DNA from 3 places in the Kitasatospora sp. NPDC003701 genome. Region 2 is predicted to be linked to each of the others. Evidence: riboswitches for the same ligand, from Rfam matches in the RefSeq annotation. Region 2 holds a riboswitch; each other region holds the start of a gene.
What was found. Region 2 has a riboswitch for cyclic di-AMP ahead of ACWDRR_RS35855 (transglycosylase family protein). Riboswitches for the same ligand answer to the same signal wherever they lie in the genome.

Region 1: another riboswitch for cyclic di-AMP. It lies ahead of ACWDRR_RS03260 (NlpC/P60 family protein); the one in region 2 lies ahead of ACWDRR_RS35855 (transglycosylase family protein).
Region 3: another riboswitch for cyclic di-AMP. It lies ahead of ACWDRR_RS35630 (transglycosylase family protein); the one in region 2 lies ahead of ACWDRR_RS35855 (transglycosylase family protein).

The regions. Positions count from the first base shown of each region.
Region 1 is NZ_JBSFNM010000002.1:250,831-258,104, forward strand. Features, by position in the region: gene ACWDRR_RS03255 (NlpC/P60 family protein) at 1-387, opposite strand, end outside; gene ACWDRR_RS03260 (NlpC/P60 family protein) at 613-1,776, opposite strand; cyclic di-AMP (ydaO/yuaA leader) riboswitch at 1,787-1,941, opposite strand; gene ACWDRR_RS03265 (NlpC/P60 family protein) at 2,265-3,308, opposite strand; gene ACWDRR_RS03270 (NYN domain-containing protein) at 3,522-5,006, opposite strand; gene ACWDRR_RS03275 (hypothetical protein) at 5,144-5,395, opposite strand; gene ACWDRR_RS03280 (rhomboid family intramembrane serine protease) at 5,598-6,380, shown strand; gene ACWDRR_RS03285 (Lrp/AsnC ligand binding domain-containing protein) at 6,422-6,703, shown strand; gene ACWDRR_RS03290 (aminotransferase class V-fold PLP-dependent enzyme) at 6,714-7,274, opposite strand, start outside.
Region 2 is NZ_JBSFNM010000059.1:38,676-45,949, forward strand. Features, by position in the region: gene ACWDRR_RS35845 (LacI family DNA-binding transcriptional regulator) at 1-721, shown strand, start outside; gene ACWDRR_RS35850 (hypothetical protein) at 781-981, opposite strand; gene ACWDRR_RS35855 (transglycosylase family protein) at 1,150-2,475, opposite strand; cyclic di-AMP (ydaO/yuaA leader) riboswitch at 2,462-2,588, opposite strand; gene ACWDRR_RS35860 (hypothetical protein) at 3,015-5,135, shown strand; gene ACWDRR_RS35865 (hypothetical protein) at 5,228-6,148, opposite strand; gene ACWDRR_RS35870 (DUF397 domain-containing protein) at 6,663-6,908, shown strand; gene ACWDRR_RS35875 (ATP-binding protein) at 7,203-7,274, opposite strand, start outside.
Region 3 is NZ_JBSFNM010000058.1:46,718-53,991, forward strand. Features, by position in the region: gene ACWDRR_RS35605 (hypothetical protein) at 1-234, shown strand, start outside; partial or broken gene ACWDRR_RS35600 (phosphatase PAP2 family protein) at 1-29, opposite strand, end outside; gene ACWDRR_RS35610 (SurA N-terminal domain-containing protein) at 706-1,302, shown strand; gene ACWDRR_RS35615 (MazG family protein) at 1,820-2,839, shown strand; gene ACWDRR_RS35620 (SDR family NAD(P)-dependent oxidoreductase) at 2,909-3,343, opposite strand; gene ACWDRR_RS35625 (cytochrome P450 family protein) at 3,502-4,776, shown strand; cyclic di-AMP (ydaO/yuaA leader) riboswitch at 5,075-5,246, shown strand; gene ACWDRR_RS35630 (transglycosylase family protein) at 5,251-6,168, shown strand; gene eno (phosphopyruvate hydratase) at 6,412-7,274, shown strand, end outside.

The DNA.
Region 1 (7,274 bases), on a different contig from region 2:
CGGGTCGGAGGAGAGCATCAGCTGGACGGTCTGCGCCATCCCGCCGCCCCGGTACTCGGCGCCGGCCACCGAGGCGAGGTCGCCGCGCAGCTGGTTGAGCTCCTCCTGGCCGACGGCGACCTGCTGCTGGAGCGTGCCGGTCTCGTGCTGGAGGCGCTGCTGGGCGTCCAGGGCCGCGTTGTACTTCTCCGAGGCCTGCTCGGCCTCGTCGTACAGCTGCTCCACCTGCGCCTTGACGTCCTTGCGGTTCGACGGCCCGTCCGGCGCGCCCGGGGCGGCCTGGGCGGCACCACCCGTCGCCACCCCCAGCGCGGTGGTGGCCGCGGCGGTCAGCACCAGCGCGCGGGCGAGCGCGCCCGGCAGGGGGGAACGGCGGTGCACGGCCATACGCCAGTGGCTCCGATCCTGCGACCCGGCCCCGCCGCCGCACCGGAGCGGGCGGCTCTCAAGCGGGAGTCCGGTGGCAGACGTTAGCGAGTCCGGGCGAGCGAGTCCAAACCCCTCCCAACCCGAATATTTGACCCGCAATCGGACACCCGCGCGATCCTGCCCGAAAGCCGCAGGCCCGGCCTCCCACGAGGGGAGACCGGGCCTGCGGAGGCGGACGTCGGATCAGACGCGCACGATGGCCGAGATCGGCAGCATGCTGGCGGTCTCGTAGCGGACGTTCGCGCCGGGCTTCGGCGCGTGGATGACCTGGCCGCCGCCCACGTAGAGGGCGACGTGGCTGCGGTCCGAGCGGTAGATGATCAGGTCACCGGGCTGGGCGTTGGCGATGTTGGTACCGACGTTGGTGCCGATGGTGGCCTGGGCCTGCGAGGTGCGCGGCAGCGACACGTCCGCCTGGGCGTAGGCCCAGCTGGTGAGGCCGGAGCAGTCGAACGAGCCCGGGCCGGAGGCGCCGTAGACGTACGGCGCGCCCAGCTTGCTCTCGGCGGCGGCGATCGCGGCGGCGGCGCGCGAGCCGTTGGCGGCGGGCGCGGACGGCGCGGGGGCCGGGGTGGACGCGGCGGGCTTGGCGGCCGACGACGAGGTCGAGGCGGCCAGGTTGTCGCGGCTGTTGTCGCGCGAGGCCCGGTCGGCGTCCGCCTTCGCCTTGGCCTCGGCCTTGGCGGCGTCCGCCTTGGCCTTCGCCTCGGCGGCGGCCTTCTCCTCGGCCGCGCGCAGCGCCTCGCGCTCCTGCTCGGTCAGCGTGTTGAGCAGGTCCTGGGCCTTCGCCAGCTTGCCCTGGACCTCCTCCTTGGAGGCCTTCAGCTGCTGGGTGGTGGCCTCGAGCTCGCCGAGCTTGCTCTGCGCCTCGTTGCGGTCCTGGTCGAGCCTGCGCTGCTGCTCCTGGAGGTCCTTCAGCGCGTTCGACTGGGTGCTGCCGGCCTGGTTGATGGCACCGGCCTGGGTGAGGAAGCTGTCCGGGCTGGACGAGAGCATCAGCTGGACGGTCGGCGATATGCCGCCGTTGCGGTACTGCTCGCCGGCGATCTCGGCGAGGCCGCCCTGGGCCTCGGTCACCGACGCCTGCTGGCGGGCCACCTTGTCCTGCAGCTCACCGACCTGCTTCTGCAGCTCCTGCTGCTTGGCCTGGGCGCCGTTGAGCTTCTCGGTCGCCTGCTCGGCCTGCTCGTTGAGCTGGTCGACCTGCTCCTTGACCTGGTCCTTGGTCGGCGTCGGGTCGGCGTGGGCGCCGGACTGCGCGGAGAGGGCGACCGCGGCAGCGGCGACACCGGTCAGGATCGAGACCCGGGCGCGGCCGGCGGGCTTGGGACGACGATGGGACGCCACGAAGGCGGACTCCTTCTTCCTACGTCCGCCTACCGGGTGAGCTGACGGGTTCGGGCCGGAAGCGTGCCCTACGACGCCTCACCGACCGTCGTACCGGTCGACCTGGCGCCGATTCACCCCGGAGGAACATGGTTCCCCGGCTCCGTTCCACAGCGCCCCCGACTACTGGGCTCCCCGTCGGGCAGATGTCCTGCCCCGCTGCTTCGCGAACTCGGCGGTAAACCCCCGCCGTCACCCCGGCTGGGTGATCGACTGTGCGGTGGTTCGAGGCACGACCCTAGTAACAGAACCGTGATCCGTTCAAATCCTTGTCAGAAAAATGCCGGAAGAATATCCAAGTTCATTTGTGATTATGACCGGGTGTGATCACCGGCGTACGCGGAGCTGATCGTTTGTCATCGCGCCGCCGCGAACACCGACGCCACCCCCGGTCAGGGGGTGGCGCGGATCACAGGGGCCGAGTCCCGGCCCGTGGGCGTGTCGGTCCGTCAGACCCGGCGGATGGCGTTGATCGGCATCGCGTCGGCCTTCATCACCTTCACCACGTCGCCGGTGTGCGGCGCGTGCACCACCATGCCGTTGCCGATGTACATCCCGACGTGGCTGCGGTCGGCGCGGTAGATGATGAGGTCGCCCGGCTGGGCCTCGGCGAGCGAGGGCACCCGCGAGCCGTAGTTGGCCTGCGCCTGCGAGGTGCGCGGCAGCGTGACGCCGGCCTTCGCGTACGACCAGACCATCAGACCGGAGCAGTCGAAGCCGCTCGGCCCGGTGGCGCCCCACTGGTACGGCGAGCCCTGCTTGCTCATCGCGTTGGCGACGGCCGCCCCGGCCATGCCGCTGGCCTGCGGCAGGCTGCCCAGGTCGGCCCGCTCGCTGCCGCGCGAGGCCCGGTCGGCCTGCTGCTGCGCGGCCTTCAGCGCGGCCCGGTCCGCCGCACTGAGCGAGTTCAGCAGGTCCTGGGCCTCCTTGAGCTTCTTGTTGACCTCGGCCTTGGACTGGTTCAGGTCCTTGGTGGTGCTGTCCAGGGAGGCCAGGATCGCGGCCGCCTCGGTCTTCTGCTGGTCCAGCCGGCGCTGCTGGTCCTGCAGGCCCTTGAGCGCGTCGGCCTGGCTGGAGCTGGCCTGCTGGACGCTGGAGGCCTTGTCCAGGTAGCCGGACGGGTCGGAGGAGAGCATCAGCTGGACGGACGGGTCGATGCCGCCGGTGCGGTACTGCGCACCGGCCACCTCGGCCAGCCCGGCCTGAAGCTGGGTCATCTGGTCCTGGCCGCGAGCCACCTGGTCCTGGAGCTGGTCCGACTGCTTGCGCAGCTGGTCGGCACGCTCCTTGGCACCGTTGTACTTCTCGGTGGCCTGCTCGGCCTCCTCCTGCAGCTGGTCGATCTGCGCCTTCACGTCGTCCTTCTTGGGCGACGGGCTCGGCGCGGCGTGGGCGGCGACCTGGGCGGAGAGGGCGACCGCGGTCGCCGCGGCAGCGGTGAGCACGGAGACCCGCGCGCGGCTCGGCTGCTTGGGACGGCGGTGGGTGGCCAAGAGACCGGCTCCTTCTTCCAACGGGCCTCACCCGATTGAGTGAGAATCCGGAAAATAGGTTTGACGCCAGACCCTAGTGAAGATCCACGCTTTGCGCCACTCCCCCAATGGCGTGAACTTGCGCCCCCCGCCATGACTTCACCGGATCCACACATCCCCGCAAACCGGGCGCTGACCAGGCGTCACTCCGGACTGGACAGCACCCGATCGAGGTCAGGGCCGGGCCAGCCGGTTCAGCAGCAGGACGGAAGCCACGGGGCGCGCGCCCGCCTTCCGCACGCCCTCCGCGACCTCGCGGTCGGCGGAGACCACCACCACCGGACGACCCTGCGGCTCGGCCCGGACCAGGCGGCGGATCAGCTCGTCCGCCGTCTCCCCGGTCCGGCTGAACCGCACCCGGACCCCGCGCGGCGGCGCCATGATCACCGGCACGTCGAGGTCCTGCCCGTCGAACACACAGGTGACCTCCGCCTGCGTGCGCTGGGCCAGCATCGCCAGCCCGCCCAGCAGCCGGATCCGCTGCTGCTCCAGCGGCAGCGTCGGATAGCCGGTCTTGGTCACGTTGTAGCCGTCCACCACCAGGTGGACCTGCGGGATCGCCAGCAACTGGTCGAGCAGCGCCGGGTCGTCCTCGGCCAGCCCGCGCCGCGCCACGTCGTGCGGCGAGGCCGAGCCCGGCACCACCGCCTCCACCAGGTCGGCCGGGCGGATCTGGGAGACCGGCAGCGCCAGCTCCCGCTGGAGCCCCTGCGCCGACTGCAGCACGGTGTCCAGCAGCAGCCGCAGCCGCATGTCCTCGACGCTGCGCCCCTCGCGGGCCGAACGGCGGCCCTGCTCGGCGGCGTTCTCCAGCTCGGAGATCCGGTGCCGCAACCGCCGCGCCTCGCTCTCGCCGGCACCGCGCTCGGCGGCCGACTGCGCCTTCAACGCCTCCAGCTCCCCGGCGAGCCGACGGGCCTCGGCCTGCGCCCGGCGGGTGTCGCTCTCCAGCGAACGCACCTTCTTGCGCAGCGACTCCGCCTCCTTGCGGACGTCCTCCGACTCGGCCCGCTGCCGGTCCAGGTCCGCCCGGGCGGCGGCGCGCACCTCGGCCAGCTCCGCCTGCAGCTTCTCCGCCAGCCGGGCGGCCTCGGCCGCCGCGCCCTCGGCGCCGGCCCGCTCGGCCTCCTCGCCGGCCTCCGCGACCAGCCGGCTCCAGCCCGCCGAGCGCACCAGGTAGGCGGCGGCCGCCACGTCCATCGGATCGGCGGCACCCGGCACGCTGCCCGACTCCAGCGCCCTGACCAGGTCCGGCTGCCCGAGCCGCAGCCGCTCCGCTATCCGCACCCGGAACGCCGGCTCGGACTCCAGCGCCGCGGCGAGCGCGGTGGCGGCGTACTTGGCCCGGCGCGCCGGGGTGAACTTGGCGTACGGGCGCAGCGCCTGCGGCAGCTCCGCCAGCGGCAGCCCGCCGAGCGCGTCGGCGGCAAGGCCCACCACGCGCCGGCGCACCCCCTCGGGCAGCGGCCGGTCGAGCTTCTCGGCCGCGCGGCCTGCCGCCGGCTCCTCACCGCCCGAGCCGCCGGACTCCTCACCGACGGCCTCCTCGGCGGGGGCGCCGGTGCCGGGTGCGGCAGCCTCGACCGCGTCCGGCGCCTGCGCGTCCACAGCGGGCTGCCGCCCCTGCGGCCCGGCGGGCTCCTTCGCTGCGTCCACCACGTCCTCGGCTCCGATCCTCGTCCAGCGGGGTACGGCCGTCGGCCGTACCCCTGGTCGTCACGCTCCGTGCGCTCTGTCTGTATTGTCCCGCGCGGCGGACGGCGGTGCCGCGCACCGTCCACCGCGCGGGGCGGGCATCAAGCCTGCTCGGCGGCCTCGGCGCCCGGACGGGCCACCAGCTCCACCTGGTCCACCGCGTTGCACCAGCGGCAGCGCACCGACTCGATGGTCTCGCTGAGGACCTCGGTCTCCTCCACCTTGGACTCGCCGGCCAGGTCGAAGTGGAGGAACTCGGTCACCCGGGCGGAACGGGTGACGTCGAAGCGGGTCAGGTTGCCGCACAGGGTGCAGCGCCAACGCGTCTCTGCGGTCAGGGCGGGGACGGTCATCGGGGGTCCTCTCGGGTGGTCCCTGGGTGGGCGGAGGCGCTCCCCCCGGAGCCCCGGCATCGGCGGCGGGAGGCGGGAATGCCCGGCCCAAGCCTATTGCCTGAGGCAACCACCCCGGCCACCGGTCACGGCGATCCCGGGGGTGGTCCACCTGCCGTACTACGCGGTGTCGCCCGCGCCGGACGGAGGGATGCTTGGTCGCATGGCGATCCCGGTCCTCGACGACACCGGTGCGCGGGACGGCCGCCCGGCCGCACCCGTCCCCGCCGTCAGCTACGCGCTGATCGCGCTCAACGTCCTGGTCTTCCTGCTCGGCCCGGCGGCCGGGTTCAACCCGCTCTACGGCGGCGGGCAGGACCGGGTCTGCGCGGAGCAGCGGTACGAGCAGCGGTGGGGCGCCGTCCCGGCCGAGCTGCTCGCCGGGCGCCCGCTGAGCGCCGAGCAGCTGGCCGAGGCACCCGATCCGGTACCGGGGTGCCCGGCCGCCCCGACCCCGGGCAAGCACCCGGCCCTGTCGGTCCTCAGCTCGCTCTTCGTGCACGCCGGCTGGCTGCACCTGGTGGGCAACCTGCTCTTCCTCCAGGTGTTCGGCCCCACCATCGAGGAGCGCCTCGGCCGGGCCCGGTTCGCCCTCTTCTACCTGGCGGCCGGCTCGCTGGCCACCTACGGCTTCGCGCTGGCCGAGGCGCACTCGGCGAACTCGACCCGGGTGCTGATCGGCGCCTCGGGGGCGATCGCCGCCGTGCTCGGCGCCTACCTGCGGCTGCACCCGCGCGCCCGGGTGACCACGCTCGTCCCGCTGCTGCTCTTCCTGCCGCTGCGGTTCCCGGCCTGGCTGGTGCTCGGCCTCTGGTTCGCACTGCAGTGGTGGTCGGTGCACTCGGCCGGACCCGGCGTCGCCTACCTGTGCCATGTGATCGGCTTCTCGGCGGGCTTCCTGTACGCCTGCACGCTGGCCACCCGCCCCTCGCGACGGCCCGGCTGACGCCCGATACCCTGGCGACACCTCACAAAGGAGCCCAAAAAGTGATCACCGCCATCGTCCTGATCAAGACCAGCGTCGACCGCATCCCGGAGATCGCCGAGGCGATCGCGGCCATCGAGGGCGTCAGCGAGGTCTACTCGGTCACCGGCGGCTACGACCTGGTGGCGATGGTGCGGGTACGCCGGCACGACGACCTGGCCGACGTGATCCCCGGCCGGCTGAACAAGGTCCCGGGCGTGGCCCACACCGAGACCCAGATCGCCTTCCGCACCTACTCCCAGCACGACCTGGAGACCGCCTTCGCACTCGGCCTGGGCGAGTAGCCGGTCCCGCTCAGACCGCGCGACGGCCCCTGTCGACCTGCACGGTGGCGACGCAGCGGCCGCCCTCGTTGCGGTAGTTCCAGGCCGCGCCGTCCGTGACCAGCTCGCGGACGGCGGTCAGGAACCGGTCGATGTGCTCGTCCGGGGTGCCCGCGCCGAAGCTGACCCGGATCGCGTTCAGGCTGCGCTCCCCCGGCAGCGACGACTCCGGGGCGCCGCACTCGGACGGCGCCACGTCCTCGTCACCGAGCAGGGTGCGCACCAGCGGGTGCGCACAGAACAGCCCGTCGCGCACCCCGATGCCGTACTCGGCGGAGAGCGCCGCCGAGAAGTGCGAGCTGTTCCAGCCCTGGACGACGAAGGAGAGCACGCCCACCCGGGCCGAGTCGGCGCCGAACAGGTTCAGCACCCGCACCTGCGGGACCTCCGCCAGGCCGGCCGTCAGCCGGGCGATCAGCTGCTGCTCCCGGGCCTCCAGCGCGTCGAAGCCGGCCTCGGTCAGCGCCCGGCAGGCCGAGGCGATGGAGTAGGCGCCGATCACGTTCGGCGAACCGGCCTCGTGCCGGGCCGG
Region 2 (7,274 bases):
CTCCACCGAGGACGAACTGGTGGAGATGCTGGTCGACCGGGGCGTGGCGGGCATCGTCTTCGTCTCCGGCCTGCACGCCGACACCACCGCCGACCACGACCGGTACGCCCGGCTGACCGGCCGGCAGGTGCCGTTCGTGCTGATCAACGGCTTCAGCGAGAAGATCGACGCGCCGTTCATCTCGCCGGACGACCGGGCCGCGATGTGGATGGCCGTCCAGCACCTGGCCGAACTCGGCCACGAGCGGATCGGTCTCGCGGTCGGTCAGAAGCGGTACGTCCCGGTGCTGCGGAAGATCGAGGGCTTCACGGCGGCGATGCGGGAGGTGTTGGGGCGGACCGAGGAGCAGGCCCGGGAGCTCGTCCACCACACGCTGTTCAGCGTGGAGGGCGGGCACGCGGCGGCCGGCGCGCTGCTCGACAAGGGCTGCACGGCGATCGTCTGCGGCAGCGACATGATGGCGCTCGGCGCGATCCGCGCGGTGCGCCAGCGGGGCCTGTCCGTCCCGCAGGATGTCTCGGTGGTCGGTTTCGACGACTCGCCGCTGATAGCTTTCACCGAGCCGCCGCTGACCACCATCCGCCAGCCGGTCGAGGCGATGGCCACCGCGGCCGTCGACGCCCTGCTGGAGGAGGTGGGCGCGAACGCCGCCCAGCGCGGGGAGTTCATGTTCCAGCCGGAGCTGGTGATGCGCGGTTCCACGGGCGCCTGCGCCCGCTGAGACGAGACCGGGGCCCCGGAGAGCCGTTCGTGCTCTCCGGGGCCCCGTCGTGTCCGCCCTCAGCCCTCCTGCGCGGTCGGGCGCCGGCGGCCGGTCCGCTGTCCGTCGGCGGCGTCGCCGGTCCGGCTCCCGGTGCGCCGCCCCCGGGCCAGGTGGTCGAGCAGGATCAGCTCGACGGCGGCCTGCCGGCTCCTGGTGCCGGAGAGCATCATCGCGTCGATCGCGGGATCGGCGTCGAGCGTGACGGTGACCCGGGCCATGTGACTCCTCCTCGGGTGCGGAGCAGCGGCATGCCCGCCGGGGTCGGGGGCCGACCACGGCCCGGCCGTCCCGCGGACGGGCGCGCCGCAGCCCCCGGGGAGGAGCGACCGGACTCTCCCCGGGGGCTGCGGCGGGTGCGCGGGCCGGATCGGCCCGCGCACGAGGGATCAGACCCGGCCGGCGAAGTCCGGGGCCCAGTTGGCGATGGTCTGGGTCCGCACGCCCGAGCTCGGGTTGGCGGCCTCGACGTACTTGCCGTCGCCGATGTAGAGCGCGACGTGGTAGACGCCCGAGTCCTGGCCGTTGTTGGACCAGAACAGCAGGTCGCCCGGCTTGAGGGCGTCCAGCGAGACGTGGGTGCTGGCGGCGGCCTGGTCGGCGGCGACGCGCGGGACGGAGATGCCCGCGGCGCGCAGCGCGGCCTGGGTCAGACCGGAGCAGTCCCAGCCGCCGTTGCCGGTGCCGCCGTAGACGTAGGCCTGGCCGACCTTCGACTGGGCGAAGGAGACCGCGGCGGCCATGCTGCCGGTGGCGGCCTGGGCCGGAGCCTGGGCCGTCTCCTGGGCGGCGGGCTTGGCGGCCGGGGCCTGGGTCTGCGCGGCCGGCGCGGCGGCGGTCGCGGTGGAGCCGGCGGCCTGGCCGGTCGCGCCCGAGGAGCGGTTGAACCAGTCGAAGCCCTGGCCGGACCCGTTCGAGGCCTGGGCCTTGGCGCGGTCACCCAGGCTCAGGTGCTGGCCCGGGTAGATGACGTGCGGGCCGGCGGTGAGGGAGCCGCGGTTGAGCTCGTACAGCCGCTCCCAGCCGCCCTGGATGTTGTTCTTGTCGGCGATCGAGGACAGCCAGTCGCCGGCGACCACGGTGTAGTCGTCGGACGTGGCCCGGGAGTCCTGGCCGTCGCCCTGGCGGTGGTACTGCTGCCAGTTCTGACCGCCCTGCGACTGCTGGGCGGAGTCGGCGGCCGGGGTCTCGGTGGCGGCCTTCGGAGCCGCCTTGGGCGCGGCCGGCTTGGCGGCGGGGGCCTGGGTCTGCGCCGGGGCCGGGGCGGCCTTCGGGGCGGCCGGCTTGGCGGCGGTGGAGGTGTCGACGGCGGCCGGGGTGCCGCCCTTGGTCAGACCGGCCTGGACCGAGCAGACGGGCCAGGCGCCGGGGCCCTGGGAGGCGAGCACCTTCTCGGCGATCGCGATCTGCTGGTCCTTGGTGGCGAGGTCGGCGCGGGCGGCGTACGCGGTGCCGCCGAACGCCGCCCAGGTGCTGCTGGTGAACTGGAGGCCGCCGTAGAAGCCGTTGCCGGTGTTGATGCTCCAGTTGCCGGTGCTCTCGCACTGGGCGACCTTGTCCCAGGTGGCGACGGAGGCCGCGGAGGCGGAGCCGGCGGTGAGGCAGGGGACGGTGAGGCCGATGCCGACGACGCCGAGGGTGGCGATCGCGCGGCGGGTGCGGCCGGACAGGCGGGTGCCGTTGGTGGGCAGCATGAAGACGCGGTCCTCTCCCACGCCTGCGAGGTGAGCTGTCGGATTCGGGCTGGAGTTGCCCGGCCGCGCTGTGGACGCGGCTTCACCCCTAGCCCCGAACCGGTACGAGTACCGGTCCCGGGCGACTTACCTGTGGTTCCCCCGCTCCTGCCGTGGTGCGTTCTGCGCTGCCAGCGCACCCGACGGCAGGACTCGGCGTTGCGGGTGAGCTGGGTCCGTGTGGCCACGAACGGGGAGCACGTTAAGCAGACTTAAGTTCAAACCGCAAACATGTGTGACGCTCGTCACGGTTTACGAAAGAGGTGGTGAATGGCTGTCCACCATGATCAGAAATGACCGATTTCCGGCAACGCCCGTCGGGGTCACGGCAACTGCCTATGCTTCAGGACGTCAGGATCGACGCGGCCGCCCGGGGGGAGGGCTACGCAACGATGGCCATGGACGAGGACCCGGAGGCCGGTCGGCCGGCTGCGCGACCGCGCGGAGCGCATCGCCGGGCAAAACACCGCAGAGCGGACATCCCGCCCGAAGGGTCCCGAACTCCCTTACGTCGTCGGACGATGCTGCGCTGGCTCGCCGTCGGCACGGTCTTCGCGGCGGTCGCCGGCGAGGAGGCGCTGCGGCGCTCCCTGGGCGGCCGCTCCGAGCCCGTCGCCGCCGTGGAGGGCCCCACCCCGGGCCCGGGGGCGGACAGCCCGGGTGCGGGGCACCAGCACGGCGCCCCGTCGCCCTCGGGGGCGCCCGGGGGGAGCGCCGCGCCCGCAGGCACTCCCGAGGGCGCCGCCGCGCCCGCCCCCGCGCCCGCCCCCGACCAGGGCGGCCGGCACTGGTCCGACCCGGCCGGCTGGGGCGGCAGGGTGCCCGGCCCGCAGAGCGCCGTCCGGATCACCGACCGGGTCCTGCTCGACACCGACGCCACCGTCGGCTCGCTGCTGGTCGAGCCCGGCGGCGCGCTCACCTTCGCCGCCGACCGCAGCCTCACCCTCGCCGCGAACGGCAACGTCGAGATCCGCGGCACCCTCGCGCTCGCCCCCGACGGCGCCGCCGTGCACACCGTGCGGTTCCCCGCCGTCGACGAGCGGCGCTTCCGGGGCGACGGCATGAAGGTGGTCGACACCGACGTCGGCCTCTGGGTCACGGGCGCCGGGTACCTGCGGCTGGACGGCGCCGCCAAGACCGCCTGGGTGCGCGCCGCCCGGGCGCTCGCCGCCGGCGACACCACCGTCACCCTGGCCGCGCCGCCCACCGGTTGGCTGCCCGGCGACGAACTGGCCGTCACCCCGACCGGCCCGCCGGACGAGGACGGCTTCTCCACCCGCTACGACCTCGCCGTCGTCCGGTCCGTCAGCGGATCCACCGTCACCCTGGAGGCGCCCCTGAGGTACGCGCACCCCCGGGTGAGCGCCGGAGGGGGCGTCACGGTCGGCGCCGAGGTGCTCAACCTGACCCGCAGCGTCCGGGTCGAGGGCACCGCCGAGGGCCGCGCCCACGTCCACCTCACCAGCTCCCGCCGGGCCGATGTGCGGCACGCGGCGCTGCGCTGGCTCGGCCCGCGCACCGACACCGCGGAGACCTGGAAGGGCCCGGACGGCAGCGCCCCGGTCACCGCGCCGGTGCTCGGCCGGTACGGGCTGCACTTCCACATGCTCGGCGACACCACCCGGGGCACCGTCGTCGAGGGCGTGGTGGTGCGCGACGCGGGGAGCCACGCCTTCGTCCCGCACGCCAGCCACGGCATCACCTTCCGCAGCTGCATCAGCCACGACACCTGGGAGGACGCCTACTGGTGGGACGGCCCGACGGACACCCGCACCCCGCAGCAGCCGTCCGACGACATCGCCTACGAGTCCTGCGTCGCCTCCCGCACGCTGCTGGAGCCCAACCCGCGGGCCTACCGGCTGACCGGCTTCAACCTCGGTGCCGGCACCGGCGGCAGGGCGGTGGACTGCGTGGCGGTCGGCGTCCAGGGGGCCGACGGCGCCTCCGGCTTCGAGTGGCCGGAGAACAGCGAGGGGGTCTGGGACTTCCGGCGCTGCCTGGCCCACAACAACCTGCGGGACGGCATCTTCGTCTGGCTGAACGCCCAGCGGCACCACGTGGTCACCGAGTTCGCGGCCTACCACAACGGCGGGTGGGGCATCGAGCACGGCGCCTACCTCAACGACTTCGACTACACCGCGAGCGTGCTGTACGGCAACGGCGGCGGGGGAGTGGAGCTGCACTCGCTCGGCCGGGACAAGGGCACCCTCTTCGACGGGCTGTTGATCGACGCCGCCGGGCAGAGCGACTTCGCCGTCTCCACCGCGCGGCACGAACTCGCCGGGGAGGCCGTCACCTTCAGCCGCAGCCGGTTCACCGGCCACCGCCGGGCCGGGATCGCCTTCCGGGCCACCCCGGACGGCAAGCCGGACGACATCCTCGTCCTGGACTGCGAGTTCGGCGGCAACGAGCTCTGGATCGATCCGGAGGCCGCGCCGCCCAAGAACATCCTGCTGCGCCGCGCGGGGCAGACCGAGGTGCTCCAGATCCGCAAGGCGGACGGCGACGGCGCGCAGCCGCAGTGGAACGCGACCGGGGTGCCCGTGGCGGCCTTCGCCGCGCAGTCCCGGGCGGTGCAGCTGCCGGCGCTGCGGCTGGGGGACGCCGCGGCGGCCACCGGCCGGGTGGGCGGGCGGTCCTGAGGCCGGTGCGGGTGCGGCGCCGGGCGGGCCCGGGCCCACGCGTCGAGGGCCCGGAGCGGGTGCGCTCCGGGCCCTTCGGCGTCGGCGGTCCGCTACTCGGCGGCGGCCTCGCCGGCGTGCCCTCCGGCGGCCTGCTCGGCGGCGGCCGCCTCGGTGTACGCCTCCGGCGCGACGGCCGGCAGCACGGCCAGGTAGGTGGAGGCGATCAGCTGGCCCACCGTCGGGTAGGCGCCGAGCGGCGCGGCGCTCGGGCAGCCGGTCTCCTCGGCGGCCGTGGCGAGCAGCTCGGAGTCCGCCTCCGGGCCGATCACCAGCGGTGCCAGCGCCGGGCGCTGGGAGCCGGTCTCCTTGAGGTGCGCGACGGCGGCGGCCACCGAGCCGGGCACGTCGAGCGCGGCGGGGACGACCGGCACCGCGAGGCGGGCGGCCAGCAGCACGCCGGTGATCCCGGCCGCCGCGGCGGCCTCCTCGCCACCGACCGTGGTGAGGACGACGCCGTCCGCGGCCGTCGCGATGGCGAACAGCCGGGCGCGGTCGGCCCGGGCCAGCCCGGCCTCGGAGAGCCGGACGTGGACGGCCTCGGCGAGCAGCGGGTGCGGGCCGAGGACGTCGGTGACGTGGGCGCCGTACTCGGCGGCCAGCGCGTGCAGTTCGGACAGGAAGCCGTGCGGGCCGGGGACCAGCGGCACCACGACCGGGGCGGGCAGGCCCGCCTCGGCGGCGTGCGCCAGCAGGTCGGCGACGGTGAACTCGTCACTGCCGGGCTCGCTCTCGCCCGCGACGCCGAGGTAGCCGGCCGCGGTCTGCACGCCGTTCTGCTCGCTGCGTACGATCGAGAGCAGTTCCTCGACGACGGAACGGGACTCCGGCCCGGCGGTCGCGGGCACCGCGAGCACCAGGGCCGGGGAGCCGGCCGGGATCTCGGGGCGCTCGGGGCGGCGGTGGCGCCCCCGCGCACGGGAGCCTGGGGTGCGGACGGGCAGTGGCGCGCCCGGGATGGCTGCGGTGCTCATGGCGGAGATCGTAGGACATCGGCCCGCCAAGGCTGCAGTCGGCTGCCGTACCGGGAGGGGCGGGCCGCCCGAAAACCGGACATACCGTGACCAATCCCTGTGTGACCACCACTTCTCCCTGGGACGTGACAGGAGGTGCGGCACGTTGCAGCGGTGGCGCGTGAGATGTCTCACAGCATGCGGACGGCCTGACGGAGCGTCACGGCGGTGCGACTCCGGGCGTTCGAAGATCAACATTCAGCGGGCGACCGCCTACGGGCGGTTATCGGAGTCTTCCCGATTCAGTCGGCTATGTCCGCTTACGTTCCACCAGGTGTCGAGGCGGTGAAGAGTTCCGATTTGTCGACGAAAGCCCCGTGCACCTGCAACGTCCCGTGCTGATGCACGTGCACTGGAGCTATCATCGCGTCAAGTGAGGCGTTGTGCCGGGCCGGTACGGGGCCGGTCCAGTCGTTCGGCTGAGGGCCGGGGCGCCGAGCTGGACGACCACTCCGGAGCTCTTCGGGAGATTTCTATGCACGACAGGTACGACACGTACAACGGGATGGCGGCTGCGGACCTCAAGGACGTGGTCTGGCAGAAGAGCCTGCACAGCAACTCTCAGGGCAACTGCGTCGAGTTCGCTGCCCTCCCGGGGGGCGACGTGGCGATGCGCAACTCACGCTTTCCCGACGGTCCGGCACTGATCTACACCCGGGCCGAGATCGCGGCGCTGCTGCTGGGCGCCAAGGACGGGGAGTTCGACCACCTGGCGGTCTGACCGTTCGTCCTCTTCACCATCGGGGGGCCGTCGTGGGTGCTGACACCACGACGGCCTTTGTCTTCTCCGGCCGTCCGCCCCGTGGTGGGCGCCGCTGCGCGGGTCCTGCCGTGCTGGCCGTCGCCGGGGGAGGCCGTCGTCGGACGGCCGGGTGCCGCGTGACCGGCTGCCGCGGACCGGGCCGCCGCGGGGAGCGGTGGCTGCCGCGTGACCGGGTGCCGCATGGGTGCGGCGGGGGTGTGCGGGGCGTCGGGTCGGGGGTGGCGCGGTCCTGCCCGGTGCCGCGGGCCACGACTAGGCCGAGCGGCGATGCCGCCCGCCGAGCTCCGGAAGCGCGGTCGCCTCGGCCTCGAACAGGGCCCAGAC
Region 3 (7,274 bases), on a different contig from region 2:
CGCTCCTCGTCGATCACGACCTTCAACACCTCGCTCGCCCCGTACGCGACGACCGTGCCGAGGCCGGTGAGCGCGACCCCCGCGACCAGGTCGGCGGCGCGCTGGCCGCGGGCCGTCCACCAGCAGAGCGCCAGCAGCAGGCCCAGCACCAGCAGCCCGGCCTCGGTGGCGGGCTCCAGCAGTGAGCCGAGCCGGTCCGGCGCATCGGCGACGGCGTCGGCCACCCGCCGATAGCCGCCGGTGGACGCGCCGGTGGTCACCCGGGCCGGCCCGCCCTCCTCACCGCGGGCCGGTGCCAGCCACCCGACCACGCCGGCGCCCGCACCCAGCAGCGCCGCCGCCGCGGCCACCCGGGTACCGGTGGTCCTGACCGTCCTCGCACCGTCCGTCCTCCTTCCGGCGGCCTTCTCTCCGGCCGTCCTCGTTCTGACCGTTCCGGCCCCGACTGTGCTCGTGCTGGCCGCTCGCTTCCTGTCCGTGTTCGTCATGGTCAGGACGGTAGGGGCGGTCCGGGGACCGAGGCCCGGGCCTAAAGGCAGGGGGAGACCTGGACGATCGTCAGGGTTGACAGCCGCCGCACGCGGGGTGACCCGTTCGGGTCACGGTCCGCGCGGTGCGGGCCCGGCCGCCCTACTCTCGGGACAACGCCCGGCCGCTCGTGGGACGGCGGCCCGGTCGCGTGCCACCCCACCCCGGAGACCAGCCATGCACCGTCGGACCGCCGTCGCCGGCGCCCTGCTCGCCGCCTCGGCGCTGGCCGCCTGCGGAGGCAACGGGCTGTCGCCGGGCACGGCGGCGGCGCTGGACGGCCGGCGGATCCCGGTGGCGGCGGTCGAGGCCCGGGTCGCGGAGCTGCGTGACACGGCCGGTGGCGCCTCGGCGGACGCCCGGCAGCAGTCGGACGGGCTGGCGCGGCGAGCCGTCACGGACCTGGTGCTCGACGCGGTGGTCGCCCGCGCGGCTGCCGACCGCGGGCTCGCCGTGGGCGGTGCCGAGGTGGCGGCGGCCCGGACGGCGGAGGAGGTCCGGTACGGCGGGGCCGGTCCGTTCGCCCGGGTGCTGGCTTCCCGGGGCGTCCCCGGCGCCGGGATCGACGACTACCTCCGTCGCCAGCTGGGCATCCGCCGCCTCGCCGCCGCAGCTGGGCAGGACGCCGGCACCCCGGCAGGCGACACCGCCGTCCGCCTCGCCCTGGCCGAGGCCGCCACCGCCCTCCACCTGCGCGTCAACCCCCGCTACGGCACCTGGGACGCCGACCGGGTCGCCCTCCTCCCCGACAGCCCGCTCTGGCTGGCCCCGTAGTCCTGCGTGCGGGTGCTGCGGGTGCTGCCGGGGAGTGGGAAGTCGGCCCGCCCGACGTCCCACTCCCGGGCTCCGGGCGCGCGGTCCGGGGCCGGCCCTCACGGGGACCGGCCCCGCAGCCCCGCATGCGGGTGGCCGTGGAGGAGCAGGAAGTCGAGCCGGCCGACTTCCTGCTCCCGCCCGCGGGCTTTGCCACGCTCCGCGGCCCGCGCCCCCTCCGCCGGACCCACAGCCGCCCGTCCTGCCCGGGCCCCGGGCTACCGCCCGCCTCGGCCGTCCCGCCTCCGTCGCCCGCCCCGCCCCGGCGCCGCTGCCCCGGCCCCGCAGCCCCGCATGCGGGTGGCCGTGGAGGAGCAGGAAGTCGAGCCGGCCAACTTCCTGCTCCCGCCTGCGGGCTCTGCCACGCTCCGCGGCCCGCGCCCCCTCCGCCGGACCCGCCGCCGCCCGTCCTGCCCGGGCCCCGGACCGGGCGGAAACGCGGGGGCGGCGGCCTGCCGGGGGCGGGTAGGTTCGGGGTGTGACGAATCTTCCGGGCGCGAAGCTGATCCTGCTCACCACCACCCACCGGGTCGCCCCCGGCCTGCTGGCCTGGCCCGCCTGGGAGGCGCTGCGGTCGGCCGGACGGGTGCTCGCCGGCGACGCCGCGCACCCGCAGCTGCCGGCGGTGCGGGCGGCCGGGGTCGAGGTGGAGGTGGTGGTGCCCGGTTCGGCGCCGTCGCTCGCCCGGCTGCTGACCGGGCAGCCGGCGGCTTCGGGCCCGACGGTCTGGCTGGGCGGCCCGGACGGCGACCCGGGGCTCACCGACGCGCTGGCGCGCCTCGCGGTCGAGCACGCGGGCGAGGTGCCCGAGATCGAGGTGCTGCCGGGCTCGTACGACCTGCCGGGCGCGCGGCTGCTGGACCTGGTCTCGGTGATGGACCGCCTGCGCTCGCCCGGCGGCTGCCCCTGGGACGCCGAGCAGACCCACGCCAGCCTGGTGAAGTACCTGGTCGAGGAGGCCTTCGAGCTGGTCGAGGCGATCGAGGAGGGGGACCGCGGGACCCTCCGCGAGGAACTGGGCGACGTCCTGCTTCAGGTCTTCTTCCACTCCCGGATCGCCGAGGAGCACCCCACCGACGCGTTCTCCATCGACGACGTGGCGGGCGACATCGTCGAGAAGCTGATGTACCGCCACCCGCACGTGTTCGGGGACGCCGAGGCGGAGGGCGCCGCCGAGGTCGAGGCGAACTGGGAGGCGCTGAAGGCCGCCGAGAAGTCGGAGCGCGAGTCGGTGCTGGACGGCGTACCGGCCGGTCTGCCGTCGCTGGCGTACGCGGCGAAGCTGGTGTCCCGGGTGCGCCGGGCGGGGTTCACGGGTGTGCCGGACGCGGCCTACGAGCTGCCCGCGGAGCTCACGGCGGAGTCGGCGGGCAGGCTGCTGCTCGCCGTGGCGCAGCGGGCGCACGACGCGGGCGTCGACGTGGACGCCGCGCTTCGGGCGGCCGCACGCGGCTACCGGGACGCCGTGCGCGCGGCCGAGGGACTCAAGCCCGAGTAGCCCGAACAGCCCGAGCAGCCGGAGCTGCCCGAACCGCCCCGAACCACCCGGGCCGACCGCGCCCGCCCGTCAGACCGCCGCGACGTCCACCACCGACCGGCGCTGCGCCGGGACGACCTCGCCGACGACCTCCGCGATCGCCTCGCCGACCAGGGCGAGCAGCTCGGCGAGCCGCTCCAGGTCCAGGTGGTCGGGCAGTTCGGCGAGGGAGACGATGCGCTCGCCGTCCGGGCCGGCCACGCAGAACAGGTCGATCGGGCCGAGGTGCTTCTCGGTGGTGTCGACCAGCGCGGCGATGTCGCTCGGGCGGCGGATGTCACCGCAGACGCCGACGACCGGGCAGCCCGTCCGGTCGAGCTCGGCGGCGAGGTCCTCGGCGATGCCGACCTGCTGGTCGGCGATGAGCACGCCGGCGGCGCCCGCGGCGGTGAACCGGCGGGCGAGGTCGGCCCCCGACCCGCCGGCGAGTACGGCGATGACCACGACTGCCCCGGTGACCCGCATGGTGCGCTCCTCCCTGTGGGCGGCTCCGCACCGGCGCCCACGCGTTTTGCTTGCGGAGGATCGTAGGCAGGTCCTGACCCTCCGCAACAGGGATTACCCCGCAGGTGACCAGGCTCACGCCTGCCACGCCGGAGATCCCCACCGGATACGGTCGACACATGCCAGTTCAGCCCGATTCAGCCCGCCCGCCGCTCTTCACCTGGGAGTTCGCCGCCGACCCGTACCCGGCGTACGCGTGGCTGCGGGAGCACGAGCCGGTGCACCGCACCACCCTGCCGAGCGGGGTCGAGGCCTGGCTGGTGACCAGGTACGCGGACGCCCGGCAGGCGCTCGCCGACAGCCGGCTCTCGAAGAACCCGGCCCACCACAGCGGGCACGCCCACCGGGCCGGCCGGGTCGGCATCCCCGGCGAGCGCCAGGCCAACCTGATGACCCACCTGCTGAACATCGACCCGCCGGACCACACCCGGCTGCGCCGGCTGGTCTCCAAGGCGTTCACGCCGCGCCGGGTCGCCGAGTTCGAACCCCGGGTGCAGCAGCTCACCGACCGGCTGATCGACGGCTTCGCGCAGCGCGGCTCGGCGGACCTGATCCACGAGTTCGCCTTCCCGCTGCCCATCTACGCGATCTGCGACCTGCTCGGCGTGCCGGCCGAGGACCAGGACGACTTCCGGGACTGGGCGGGCATGATGATCCGCCACGGCAGCGGGCAGCGCGGCGGGGTGGGGCGGGCCGTCAAGCGGATGCGCGCCTATCTGGCGGAGCTGATCCACCGCAAGCGGGCCGACCTCGGCGACGACCTGATCTCCGGCCTGATCCGGGCCAGCGATCACGGTGAGCACCTGACCGAGAACGAGGCCGCGGCGATGGCCTTCATCCTCCTCTTCGCCGGGTTCGAGACGACCGTCAACCTGATCGGCAACGGCACTTACGCGCTGCTGCGCAACCCCGGGCAGCGGGCGCTGCTCCAGGATTCGATCGCCCGCGGCGAGACCGCTCTGCTGGAGACCGGGATCGAGGAACTCCTGCGCTACGACGGGCCGGTGGAGCTCGCCACCTGGCGGTTCGCGACCAGCCCGCTGACCATCGGCGGGGTGGAGATCCCGGTCGGCGACCCGGTGTTGGTGGTGCTCGCGGCGGCGGACCGGGATCCGGCGCGGTTCGCCGACGAGAACACCCTCGACCTGGCCCGGACCGACAACCCGCACCTGGGGTTCGGGCACGGCATCCACTACTGCATCGGCGCTCCGCTGGCCCGGTTGGAGGGGCGGTCGGCGCTCGCCACCCTGCTCACCCGGCTGCCCGATCTGCAACTCGCCGAAAGCCCGGAGAATCTCCGCTGGCGCGGCGGCCTGATCATGCGCGGACTTCGCGATCTCCCGGTGGAATTCACCCCCGAGAAGCCGTCCGCGGAACCCCCGGCCGGGCTCTGAGCAATCCGCGCGGCGATGCCCCGACGGCGCCTCGATCTCCGCCCTTTCGGGCCGGCGACACGCTGACGGGGTGTCGCCTTCGGGCTGACGGGGTGTCGCCGCCGCGCCCTCCTACGGGACCTGAACCGCAATCAATCAGGACATAGCGCCGTCGTTGGTAGGCGATCGGCCACGCGCCGTAATTTATGTGTGATACCTGCGATATGAGCTTGTGATTGATGTGAGGATCTGTCTACCCTCCCTGGAGTTCGCAGCTGCGAACCCCGTGCGCGGAACGCCGAATCCTGCCCGCCGCGTCACGGGAAACCGACCAGAACCCTTGGGCAGGGGCGGGGGAACCAGGTTTGTTGCCGTCCCCCACGGCTTGGGGTGAAGCCGCTCGCGCGGGCAGAAAGCCTTCGCGTCACGCGGCCGGGCCACCTCCCGGTCCGAACCCGACAGCTCACCTCGCAGGCGTGCGGAGAGGGAAACGTCATGCTCTTCGTCGGAACCGGCCGTCATCGTCGTCGCACCCAGACCGAGAAGGCCATCGCCGTCGCCGGTGTGGCCGGCGTCGGACTCGCACTGCCGCTGCTCACCGCCGCCGGCGCCTCCGCCGCCCCGGTCTCGACCTGGGACGCGGTCGCCCAGTGCGAGAGCGGCGGCAACTGGAGCATCAACACCGGCAACGGCTTCTACGGCGGGCTGCAGTTCACCCCCAGCACCTGGAAGGCGTACGGCGGCACCTCGTACGCGCCGCAGGCCCACCAGGCCAGCCGGGCGCAGCAGATCTCCGTCGCCGAGAAGGTCCTCGCCTCGCAGGGGCCGGGCGCCTGGCCGGTCTGCTCGCAGAAGGCGGGCCTGACCAAGGGCGGCGCCCCGGCTTCGGTCGGCACCTCCTCGGACGCCGAGTCCGCGGCCCAGCAGCCCGCCGCGCCGAAGCCGGCCCAGCCGAAGCCCGCGCAGCCGAAGCCCGCTCAGAAGCCCGCCCAGCAGCCGGTCCAGCAGCAGGCCCCGAAGCCCGCCGCCCAGCAGCCCGTCCAGCAGGACGCGCAGCACAAGTCCGGCTGGGACGCCGACGCCAAGGTCTTCTGGTACCAGAGCAACGGCGCCTGGTACTGGACCAGCCACCAGAGCGTCTATCAGCAGTACGCGGGTCAGGCCGCGGGCCAGTACGCGGGCCAGGACGGTCGCCCGGCCGCCGCCCACGGCGCCCCGGTCGCCGCGGCCGCCCCCGCCGCCCAGCAGCGCGCCGGCCACGGCTACACCGTCCAGTCCGGTGACACGCTGTCGACCATCGCCACGGCGCAGGGTGTTCAGGGCGGCTGGCAGTCGCTGTACGACGGCAACCGCGGCACCGTCGGCACCGACCCGAACCTGATCCTTCCGGGCCAGGTGCTCGACCTCGGCTGACGCCCGCCGCCGCGGTGGCTCCACGAAGGGGGTCGGTCAGACCCCCTTCGTCCGCATTCGGGCCCCTTTCATGGGGCAACCAGGTGAACTACCGGTGGGTAGCCGGGCCACACGCTGAGACGGGACCGAGGTCGACGTGGTCCCGAGAGCCCGTGCGGTTAGGCTCTGGTCGTAACGACTCCGCAACCATCCGGCCGACAGCACCCATCGTCAGCCGAACCTGCTTCCGCTAGGAGATGCCTCGTGCCGTCCATCGATGTCGTCGTAGCCCGTGAGATTCTCGACTCGCGTGGCAACCCCACGGTCGAGGTCGAGGTCGGCCTCGACGACGGCAGCACCGGCCGTGCCGCTGTCCCGTCGGGTGCCTCCACCGGTGCCTTCGAGGCGCTGGAGCTTCGCGACGGTGACAAGAACCGCTACTTCGGCAAGGGCGTGGAGAAGGCCGTCCTGGCCGTCATCGAGCAGATCGGCCCCGAGCTGGTCGGCTACGACGCCACCGAGCAGCGCCTGATCGACCAGGCCATGCTCGACCTGGACGCCACCCCGGACAAGTCCTCGCTCGGCGCCAACGCGATCCTCGGCGTCTCGCTGGCCGTCGCGCACGCCGCCTCCGAGGCCAGCGACCTGCCGCTGTTCCGCTACCTGGGCGGCCCGAACGCGCACGTCCTGCCGGTCCCGATGATGAACATCCTCAACGGTGGCTCGCACGCGGACTCCAACGTCGACATCCAGGAGTTCATGATCGCTCCGATCGGCGCGGAGTCCTTCTCCGAGGCCGTCCGCTGGGGCGTCGAGGTCTACCACACCCTCAAGGGCGTGCTGAAGGAGCGCGGCCTGTCCACCGGCCTCGGCGACGAGGGCGGCTTCGCGCCGAACCTGGACAGCAACCGCGAGGCCCTGGACCTCATCACCGAGGCCATCAAGAAGGCCGGCTACGTGCCCGGCAAGGACATCGCGCTCGCCCTGGACGTCGCCGCCTCCGAGTTCTACAAGGACGGCGCCTACCAGTTCGAGGGCAAGGCGCTCTCCGCCGCCGAGCTCATCGAGTACTACGCCGACCTGGTCGCCTCCTACCCGCTGGTCTCCATCGAGGACCCGCTGGACGA